DNA from 2 places in the Methylobacterium sp. 22177 genome. Region 2 is predicted to be linked to the other one. Evidence: riboswitches for the same ligand, from Rfam matches in the RefSeq annotation. Region 2 holds a riboswitch; the other holds the start of a gene.
What was found. Region 2 has a riboswitch for fluoride ahead of crcB (fluoride efflux transporter CrcB). Riboswitches for the same ligand answer to the same signal wherever they lie in the genome.

Region 1 (4,405 bases), on a different contig from region 2:
CGGTGACCGGCTCGGCGGTGATCGGGCTCATCGACCGGCCCGGCCGGATCGCCGGCGGCGAGATCCGCCTGCGCGGCGAGCGCATCGACAACCTCTCCCCGGAGGCGATGCGGCGCGTGCGGGGCCGGCGCATCGGCATGATCTTCCAGGATCCGCTGACCTCGCTCGACCCGCTGTTCCGGGTGGGCGACCAGATCGTCGAGACCCTGCGCACCCACACGGACCTGTCCGCCAAGGCCGCCCGCACCCGCGCCATCGACCTCCTGGCCGAGGTCGGCATCCCGGCGCCCGAGCGGCGCATCGACGGCTACCCGCACGAATTCTCCGGCGGCATGCGCCAGCGGGTGGTGATCGCCCTCGCGCTCGCGGCCGAGCCGGAGCTGATCATCGCCGACGAGCCGACCACGGCTCTGGACGTCTCGGTCCAGGCCCAGATCATCACGCTCCTGAAGCGCCTCTGCCGCGAGCACGGCACCGCCGTGATGCTGGTGACCCACGACATGGGCGTGATCGCCGAGGCCGCCGACCGGGTGGCGGTGATGTATGCCGGGCGCGTCGCCGAGATCGGCCCCGTCGCCTCGGTGATCGCCAAGCCCCACCACCCCTACGCGGTCGGCCTGATGGGGGCGATCCCGACCCTGTCGCAGGAGGCCGACCGGCTGAGCCAGATCCCCGGCTCGATGCCGCGGCTCACCGCCATCCCGAAGGGCTGCGCCTTCAATCCGCGCTGCCCGAAGGTCTTTGCCCGCTGCCGGGTCGAGCGGCCGGAGCCGATCCCGGTCGACGCGAGCCGGGTGGCCTGTCACCTGTACGATGCAGCGGAGCAAGCGGCGTGAGCGCCTACGTCGAAGTCACCGACCTGCGCCGCCGGTTCGACGTCTCGAAGCCCTGGCTCAACCGGGTGATCGAGCGCGAGCCCCGGAAATTCCTCACGGCGGTCGACCGCGTCGGCTTCGCGATCGAGAAGGGCGAGACCTTCGCGATCGTCGGCGAATCCGGTTCCGGCAAGTCGACGGTGGCCCGCATGGTGGTCGGCCTGCTGCCGCCGAGTGCGGGCGAGGTGACGATCACTGGCGTCTCGATGACCGACCCGCGCCAGGCCGCGGCCCGGCGGCGCCTGCGCGCGCGCATCCAGATGATCTTCCAGGACCCCTACGCGTCCATGAACCCGCGCTGGCGGGTGGGGAAGATCATCGCCGAGCCGATCCGGGCCTTCAACCTGATCCACGGCGAGGGGGCGATCCGCGCCCGGGTGAGCGAACTGTTGGGCCTCGTCGGGCTCCACGCCGACGACGCGCGGAAATACCCGCACGAATTCTCCGGCGGCCAGCGCCAGCGGGTGGCGATCGCCCGGGCGCTGGCGAGCCAGGCCGAGTTCCTGGTGGGCGACGAGCCGACCTCCGCGCTCGACGTCTCGGTCCAGGCGCAGATCCTCAACCTGATGCGCGACCTGCAGGACCGGCTCGGGCTGACCTACCTGTTCATCTCCCACAACCTCGCCGTGGTCCGCCACATGGCGACCCGGGTGGGGGTGATGTATCTCGGCCGCCTCGTGGAAGTCGCGTCCGCCAAGGACCTGTTCGCGACGCCCCGCCACCCCTACACGCGGATGCTCCTCGACGCGGTGCCCGACCTCGCCCATGTCGGCCGCGCCCGGGTGCCGGTCTCGGGCGAGATCCCGAACCCGATCGACCCGCCGCCCGGGTGCACCTTCCACCCGCGCTGCCCGCTGGCCAACGACCGCTGCCGGACCGAGGTGCCGGCGCTCCTCGACGGCGTCGCCTGCCACGCCGTGCAGGAGGGGCGCGCCTGAGGGACCGGCACTGAGCGGCCGCCCGCGGCCTGCCGTTGCGCTCGGCCCGGGCAGGCGCTATGGCCCGTCCCGATGGGGATGGAGTTCCCCGAAACCGCCCGTCAGGGCTGATGACTCCTACCGCGAAACCGGCGGTGGGAGTGCGTCTTGCAAGCACCCGCCGCGACGGCGGGTTTCTCATGCCCGCCCGACGAACTGGAGCGCGCATGTCCTTCACCACCTGCATCCTGGTCATGATCGGCGGAGCCCTCGGCACGCTGGCCCGCTACGTCGTCTCGGTGCTGGCGCTGCCCATCAGCCGCGACCTGCCCTGGGGCACGATCCTCATCAACGTGACCGGCTCGTTCATCATCGGCCTGTTCGGCACGCTGACCCTGGCGCAGGGGCGATTCCCGGTCTCCGAGAACGTGCGCCTGTTCGTGATGATCGGGCTCTGCGGCGGCTACACGACCTTCTCGTCGTTCAGCCTCCAGACCCTCGACCTCATGCGGAACGGCGCGGTGGTCCGCGCCATGGTGAACGTGTGCGCCTCGGTGGTGCTCTGCGTCCTCGCGGTCGCGCTGGGCCACGTCGTGGCGGCCCACTGGAACGGCGGCGCCGTGCAGATCGCCCAGGTGAGCATCGAGGAGGACGGCTGACCGGACGGCGACCCGCAACGGCGGGCATGGGCCGCCGCGGGGCTCACGGGCCCCGGCGCGGCCCGGCCCTCACGCGTCGCGCCACTGCGCGAAGGTCGCGGCCTGGCCCACCGTCGCGCCGTCGCGGTCGAGCTGCCAGACCACCGCCTGGTCGATCCAGAAGCGCCGTCCGTCCTTGGCGATCCGCAGGCCGCGATAGCCGCGGCTGAAGCCGTCCCGGGTGACCGCGTCGAGGAGCCGCTGCCGCTCGGCCCGCTCGGGAGCCTCGGCCGAGAGCCGCGAGGGCAGGCCGACGAGTTCGTCCCACGCGTAGCCGAAGCAGGCCTGCGCGGTCCGGTTGGCGTAGACGAAGCGCGGATCCGCGCCGCCGTCATGGGCGAGCACCGCGAAGGGGGCCTCCGCGTAGAGCCAGTCCGCGTCGGCTCCCGCCGGCACCAGGGACTCGCCGAGTCGCCGCGCGTAGCTGCCGGTGAGCAGGGCGAAGAAGTCCGGGTCGTGCGAGAGGTCCGTCATGATCCGCTACAGGACTGGGTCCGCGTCGATGCGCATGCGCAGGATCGCGTAGGGCGGCTGCTGCAGGTCCCGGCCGCGGTTGAATTCCGGCCGCCGGTTGACCTGGGCCGCCGAGATATAGAGCCAACGGTCCGGGGTAATCCAGAAGGTGTCGGCCCAGACCAGCCGGTCGTCGGCGGCCAGCACCTCCACGGTGCCGTCCGGCAGGCGCCGGCCGACCGCGTTGTGCTCCTGCAGGCTGAGATAGACCCGGTCCTCGGAATCGGTCGTCAGTCCCCCGGTCATGCCCTTCTCGCCGAGATCCCGGACCGCGGCGGCCACGGCCGCGTCCGGGACGTCCGGGTCGCGCAGGGCCGCGGTCTCGACCGCGTAGAGCCGCCGGCTCATCAGCGGCGCGTAGTAGAGGCGGCCGCCGTCCGGGCTGATCGCGATGCCGTTGGCGCCGCCCTTCGGGCTCTTCTCGGGCGCGTCGCCCTTCCGCTCCATCACGGGGCGGCGCTCCACGAACTTGACCAGGCCCTCCTCGGATCGCGTGCTGGCATGGTCCGCGAGGCGCCGCACCACCCGCCCGCTGTCGAGGTCGACCGCCAGGATCGCGCCCGCGCCGGTCTGGCCCTGGTCGGTGACGTAGGCCAGCGCGCGGCCGTCGCGCACGTCGACCCGCAGGTCGTTCAGGGAGGAATCCGGAACCACGCCCGCGTCGAGGGGGATCGTCCGGCGGATGCTGTTCCGGCCGATATCGATCGCCAGGATCTTCGCGCCGCCCGGCACCGGCCGGCCCTTGCCCTCCGGCAGACCGGCATCGAGCACCCAGAGGGTGTCGTGGCGGTCGAAGACGCCGTTGGGGACGTGGAACAGCGACGCCTGCGGCGCCCCCGGATCCGGGCGGTTGGTCGCCGCGTCCGGGTAGGGCTTCACCGACCCGTCGGGCAGCACCTCGCCGAGGGTGATCGGCTCGGCGCCGGTGAAGCGCGGCATCATCACGAAGATCCGGCTGCCCCGGGCGATGGCGAGCCCCGTGGGGGTCGAGGGCGCGTCCGCCGCGACGGCGAGCTCCAGCGTCCCCACCGGCCGGCTCGTCGGGGGCGACGGCGCCGCGGCGCGCGCCGCGGGGGCGGCGAGGGCCGCGAGACCCGTTCCGAGCAGGCGGCGGCGATCGAGGCGCATGGGGATCCTGTCGCGGAGCTTGTCGGGGCGAGGGCCTTGGCGCGCCGCTCAACCCGTGGGGGTGCCGGCCCAACGCGCGGGCCCGGTGCCCGATCCCCCGACGCCGCATCTGGACGGAAGCCCGGCGCAGACCCGCGCGCCCGGCGATCGGGAGCCGCCTGCGGGCGGTCCACAGGTGCCGGGGCGCGACGCTGGCCCCGGCCCGCGGCGGCACGCTAAGCACGGTCGGGCCGGGCGTTCGATTCGGCGCCGCGCGGGCCGCGGCCCGGGCAGG
Region 2 (4,405 bases):
CGTCAATTCTGACGCAGGTGACAAGGCCGTGACGGCGCCAGTCCGCCTTTCGCGCCGCCCGGTCAGCCGTCCGTGAGCGCCGACGCGAGGAAATAGGAGCCGTAGGCGACGACCATGAAGGCAGCGGCGCCATCCAAAAGGAATGGCGGTACGCTTCGGAAAACCCCCGTTCGGCCCAACGTCGCCGCCAACGCGCCGATGATCGCGACGCCGAGCGCGACCCCGAGCGTCGCGGTCGCGGCCCCCTCACGCAGTGCGACGCCAAGCCAGACGACCAGGACTTCCAGCCCTTCCGTGACCAGCGCCCAGAACCCGACGCCGATGCCGGCCAAGTTGAGTGGACGCGGCCAGTTGCCGGAGAATACAGGCGGTTTCGGGCTGGTCCCGTCCCACTGACTAAGACCCTGGAGGAACTCCCAGAGCAGGTAGATCCCGAACGCCAGCAGCAGCGCGGCGGCGATGGCGTCGAGGAGATGCAGCGCGAACCGGTAGGCCGCAGCCTGTAACACCCAAGCCAGCACGGCGACGGCGGTTCCGCCGAGGACGCCGCCCAATAGGAGGCTCCGCCAACCGAAGCGGTAGGCTCCCGCGATCAGGACCGTGGCCGCGATGAACAGTTCGGTGAAGGTGACCTGGAAGGTGATGACCACGCCGAACCAGGAGACGTCGCCCATGCGCTCACCCCCGGAAAGCGACGAGGATCGCGCCGGCTGCGATCAGGCCGACGCCGAGCCAATTGGGTCCGGACAGCCGCTCCCCCAGGAACACGACCCCGAACACGGCGACGAGCACGACGCTGAGCTTGTCGATGGGTGCGACCCGCGCCGCATCGCCTAGCTTGAGCGCCCGGAAGTAGCACAGCCAGGAGCCCCCGGTGGCCAAGCCGGACAGGACTAGGAACAGGTAGGTCCGGCGGGAGACCGACGAGAGCGGCTCCCACTGGCCGGTCGCAATCAAGATGCCGCCGAGGACGAGCAGGATCACGGCGGTACGGACGAAGGTGGCGAAGTCCGAGCCCACCGCCTCGATGCCGACCTTGGCGAAGATCGCCGTCAGCGCCGCGAAGCCGGCCGAGAGCAGGGCCCAGGCCTGCCAGGACTGCAGCAGGCCCCTCACGGCGTTATCGGCTCGGGGCCGGCCGCCCGGTGGCGTTCCACGGCCGCCGCGATCATCGCCCGCGCCGCGGCCGCCGTGTCCCAGCCGGTGATTCGGACCCACTTGCCGGGCTCCAAGTCCTTGTAGTGCTCAAAGAAGTGGTGGATCTGGCTGCGGGTAATTTCCGGCAGGTCGGTATGCTCGTGGATGGCGTCGTAGCGGCGCGTCAGGCGTTGCGCCGGGACCGCGACGATCTTCTCATCCGGACCGTGCTCGTCTTCCATCAGCAGCACGCCGACGGGCCGGACCCGCAATACCGCACCGGGCAGAACCCCGCGGGTGTTAGCCACCAGCACGTCGCAGGGATCGCCGTCCTCCGAAAGGGTGTTCGGAATGAAGCCGTAATTGCCCGGGTAGCGCATCGGCGTGTGCAGGAATCGGTCGACCACGAGCGCGCCGGCGGCTTTGTCGAGCTCGTATTTGACCGGCTCTCCGCCGACCGGCACCTCGACCAGTACGTTGACCTCGTGGAAGGTCGGATCGCCGACTGCGATGGCTTCAAGCTTCACGTTAAAAACTCCTTCTGGGCCGGTTCAGGGTTGGGTGACGATCCAGACGGAGGCGAGCGCCAGGATCAGCAGGACGGCGACCGCGAACACGATCAGGGCGGTGCTGCCGTGACGCACGCGTGCGCTCGATCGCTTGCGCTCCCGCTCGGCGCGCCGCAGCGCGTCGACGTCGCTCAGTTCGGGGTCTGGGTCGTTGCTCTCGGGTCGATTGGTCATCGCGGCCTCCCTTGCCGGATTGTCCACGCCTCGCCGGAGGCGGCGGACGGGGTGTTGCCGGCGTACCGGCCGGGCTCACGTCGGCCCCATGCCCAGGAGGCCGCGCACCAGCGCCAGGGCCGCCAGGAGGCCGAGCAGTGCCGCGATCACGGAAGCGAGGACGTAGGCGAAGGCCGCCCCGGTCTGGCCCCGCTCGTAAAGCGTGATCGCGTCGAGCGAGAAGGTCGAAAAGGTCGTGAAGCCGCCGAGCACCCCGGTGGTCAGCAGCAGGCGCAGGGGATGCCCGCCGGAGCCGCGGAGCACGAAGCTCTCGGCGATGATGCCCATCAGGAACGAGCCAAGGACGTTGATGAACAGCGTGGCGACGGGGAACGTGACGCCGGGCAAGAGGCGCGACGTGGCGAGGTTGATTCCGTGGCGGATGGCTCCGCCGACACCCGCACCCAGGAATACGATCAAGAAGTTCACAGGTCGCCTCTCGTCACATCGAGCGAGGGCAACAAAAAACCCGCCTTGCGGCGGGTTGCGTCGGAAACGCTCCCGCCGCGAGCGGGCACGCGGTGCCCTCGCAGCAGGAGCCATCAGCCCTCACGGGCGGTTGTCGGGAAGCTCCATTCCCATCACACGCTAGCCCTTTAACAGCGGGCGATGCGAAGGGTCAATGACTTTCGGTCGCGGTTCGAAATCCCAGCATCCAACACTGCTCATCCAGTCCGCACGAGCGGCCGCTTTCCCCCTGCCTCTGCTCAAACGGACAAGCGGCTTTCGGCCAGCTTCGGCCTCGCCGTTAGGCGATCGGGATGACTGGGGTGGGTGGGACGCAGCTTGGCTGCTTTCGGTCGCAAGACGTTCTAAAGCGGACCTAGGATGAATCGCCGTCTCCGGATGGACGGTCCAACCCATCTCAGGGTCGAAGTTCGTTAAAGCCGGATGCCGTTTTCATCAGAGGCGATGCGACCGACGCGAAAGTGCGTTGCCTTGGGAGACAGAGTGATTCACGATCGCAAAGCCCCAATCACGCGACGTCTCGTGCTGGTCCGGCATGGCCAGAGCGTAGCCAACCGATCCGGTCTGTTCACGGGATTGCTGGACTCGCCCTTGACCGAGCAGGGTCGGATAGAAGCCGTGGCAGCCGGGCGGCGTTTGGCCGAGCGCAGCTGGCGCTTTTCCGATGCCTTCACCTCGACGCTGACGCGGGCCGTCGTGAGCGGCCGGCTTATCCTCGATACGCTCGGGCAACCCGGATTAATCCCTCAACGCTTCGCCGCGCTCGACGAGCGAGACTACGGCGACCTCAGCGGGCTCGACAAGACCGCCGCCGATGCGCGCTGGGGGGCGGAGCGGATCGAGACCTGGCGGCGCTCCTACGCCGAGGCGCCGCCGAACGGTGAGAGCCTGCGCGATACCGTCGCCCGCATCGTGCCATGCTACCTCCGATCCATCCTACCGGCGGTCATGGGCGGGGACGTGCTCGTCGTCGCCCACGGTAATTGCCTGCGGGCGCTCGTTATGGCGCTCGACGACCTCAGCCCGGCGGAGGTCGAGCAACTCGAACTCGCGACGGGCTCCGTCAGGATCTATGAGTTTGCTGCGGACACGACGATCGAGGCCCGCTGGATCGACGGTTGAATCCGCCTGTAGGCCCCCAAGAATGGGTCGCCTCACGCTTCGAGGGGATCCCCATTTGATCTAATTAAGTGATTGGAATTATCTAATCATTCCGTTGGAGTGAATGAAAGGGAAGTGGGATTCTCCGGCATCACATCGGAGCCACCCATGTCCGCCCCCAGACTTGTCTCCCACCCTCGATCGATGCGTGCCCTGGCCGGCACGAGAGCCATCCTTCCAGGACTGGGCCTCTGCGTGGCAGTTACCGCCGCAGCGGTCGGCTTCGAAGCCGTCGAGACGCACCTGTTCGGTCGCGCTTGGCTCGAAGCCCTGGTGCTGGCGATCCTCCTCGGGAGCGCGATCCGCACCGCCTGGACCCCGTCGCAGCGTTTCTTTCCCGGCATCGCCTTCGGGGCCAAGACCGTGCTGGAGATCGCGGTCGTAATGCTAGGCGCGTCGCTCAGCCTCGCGACGATCCTCGCCGCCGGCCCGGGCCTGCTCTTCGGCATCGCGGGCGTCGTCGTGGTCGCGATCCTGTCGAGCTACGGCATCGGCCGGGCGCTCGGACTGCATTCGCGCATGGCGATCCTCGTCGCCTGCGGCAACTCGATCTGCGGCAACTCGGCGATCGCCGCCACCGCCCCGGTGATCGGCGCCGACGGCGAGGACGTCGCCGCCTCCATCGCCTTCACCGCGGTGCTGGGCGTGCTGGTGGTGCTCGGCCTGCCGCTGCTGGTGCCGCTGCTCGGCCTGTCGCCGATGCAGTACGGCGTGCTCGCCGGCCTCACCGTCTACGCCGTGCCGCAGGTCCTCGCCGCCACCGCGCCGGTCGCGGCGCTCAGCGTCCAGGTCGGAACCCTGGTGAAGCTCGTCCGGGTGCTGATGCTCGGGCCGGTCGTTCTGATGCTCTCCCTCGG

Region 1: it holds a riboswitch for fluoride, as region 2 does, so the genes downstream of both, crcB (fluoride efflux transporter CrcB) here and crcB (fluoride efflux transporter CrcB) in region 2, are expected to answer to the same signal.

Annotation. Positions count from the first base shown of each region.
Region 1 covers NZ_JBQEPK010000010.1:17,955-22,359, forward strand. The annotation lists gene ACTJK8_RS11865 (ABC transporter ATP-binding protein) at 1-836, shown strand, start outside; gene ACTJK8_RS11870 (ABC transporter ATP-binding protein) at 833-1,813, shown strand; fluoride riboswitch at 1,879-1,940, shown strand; gene crcB (fluoride efflux transporter CrcB) at 2,020-2,451, shown strand; gene ACTJK8_RS11880 (MEKHLA domain-containing protein) at 2,521-2,964, opposite strand; gene ACTJK8_RS11885 (SMP-30/gluconolactonase/LRE family protein) at 2,971-4,131, opposite strand.
Region 2 covers NZ_JBQEPK010000001.1:2,084-6,488, forward strand. The annotation lists gene ACTJK8_RS00010 (hypothetical protein) at 63-674, opposite strand; gene ACTJK8_RS00015 (EamA family transporter) at 679-1,116, opposite strand; gene ppa (inorganic diphosphatase) at 1,113-1,664, opposite strand; gene ACTJK8_RS00025 (hypothetical protein) at 1,689-1,880, opposite strand; gene crcB (fluoride efflux transporter CrcB) at 1,956-2,348, opposite strand; fluoride riboswitch at 2,446-2,508, opposite strand; gene ACTJK8_RS00035 (2,3-bisphosphoglycerate-dependent phosphoglycerate mutase) at 2,895-3,509, shown strand; gene ACTJK8_RS00040 (YeiH family protein) at 3,693-4,405, shown strand, end outside.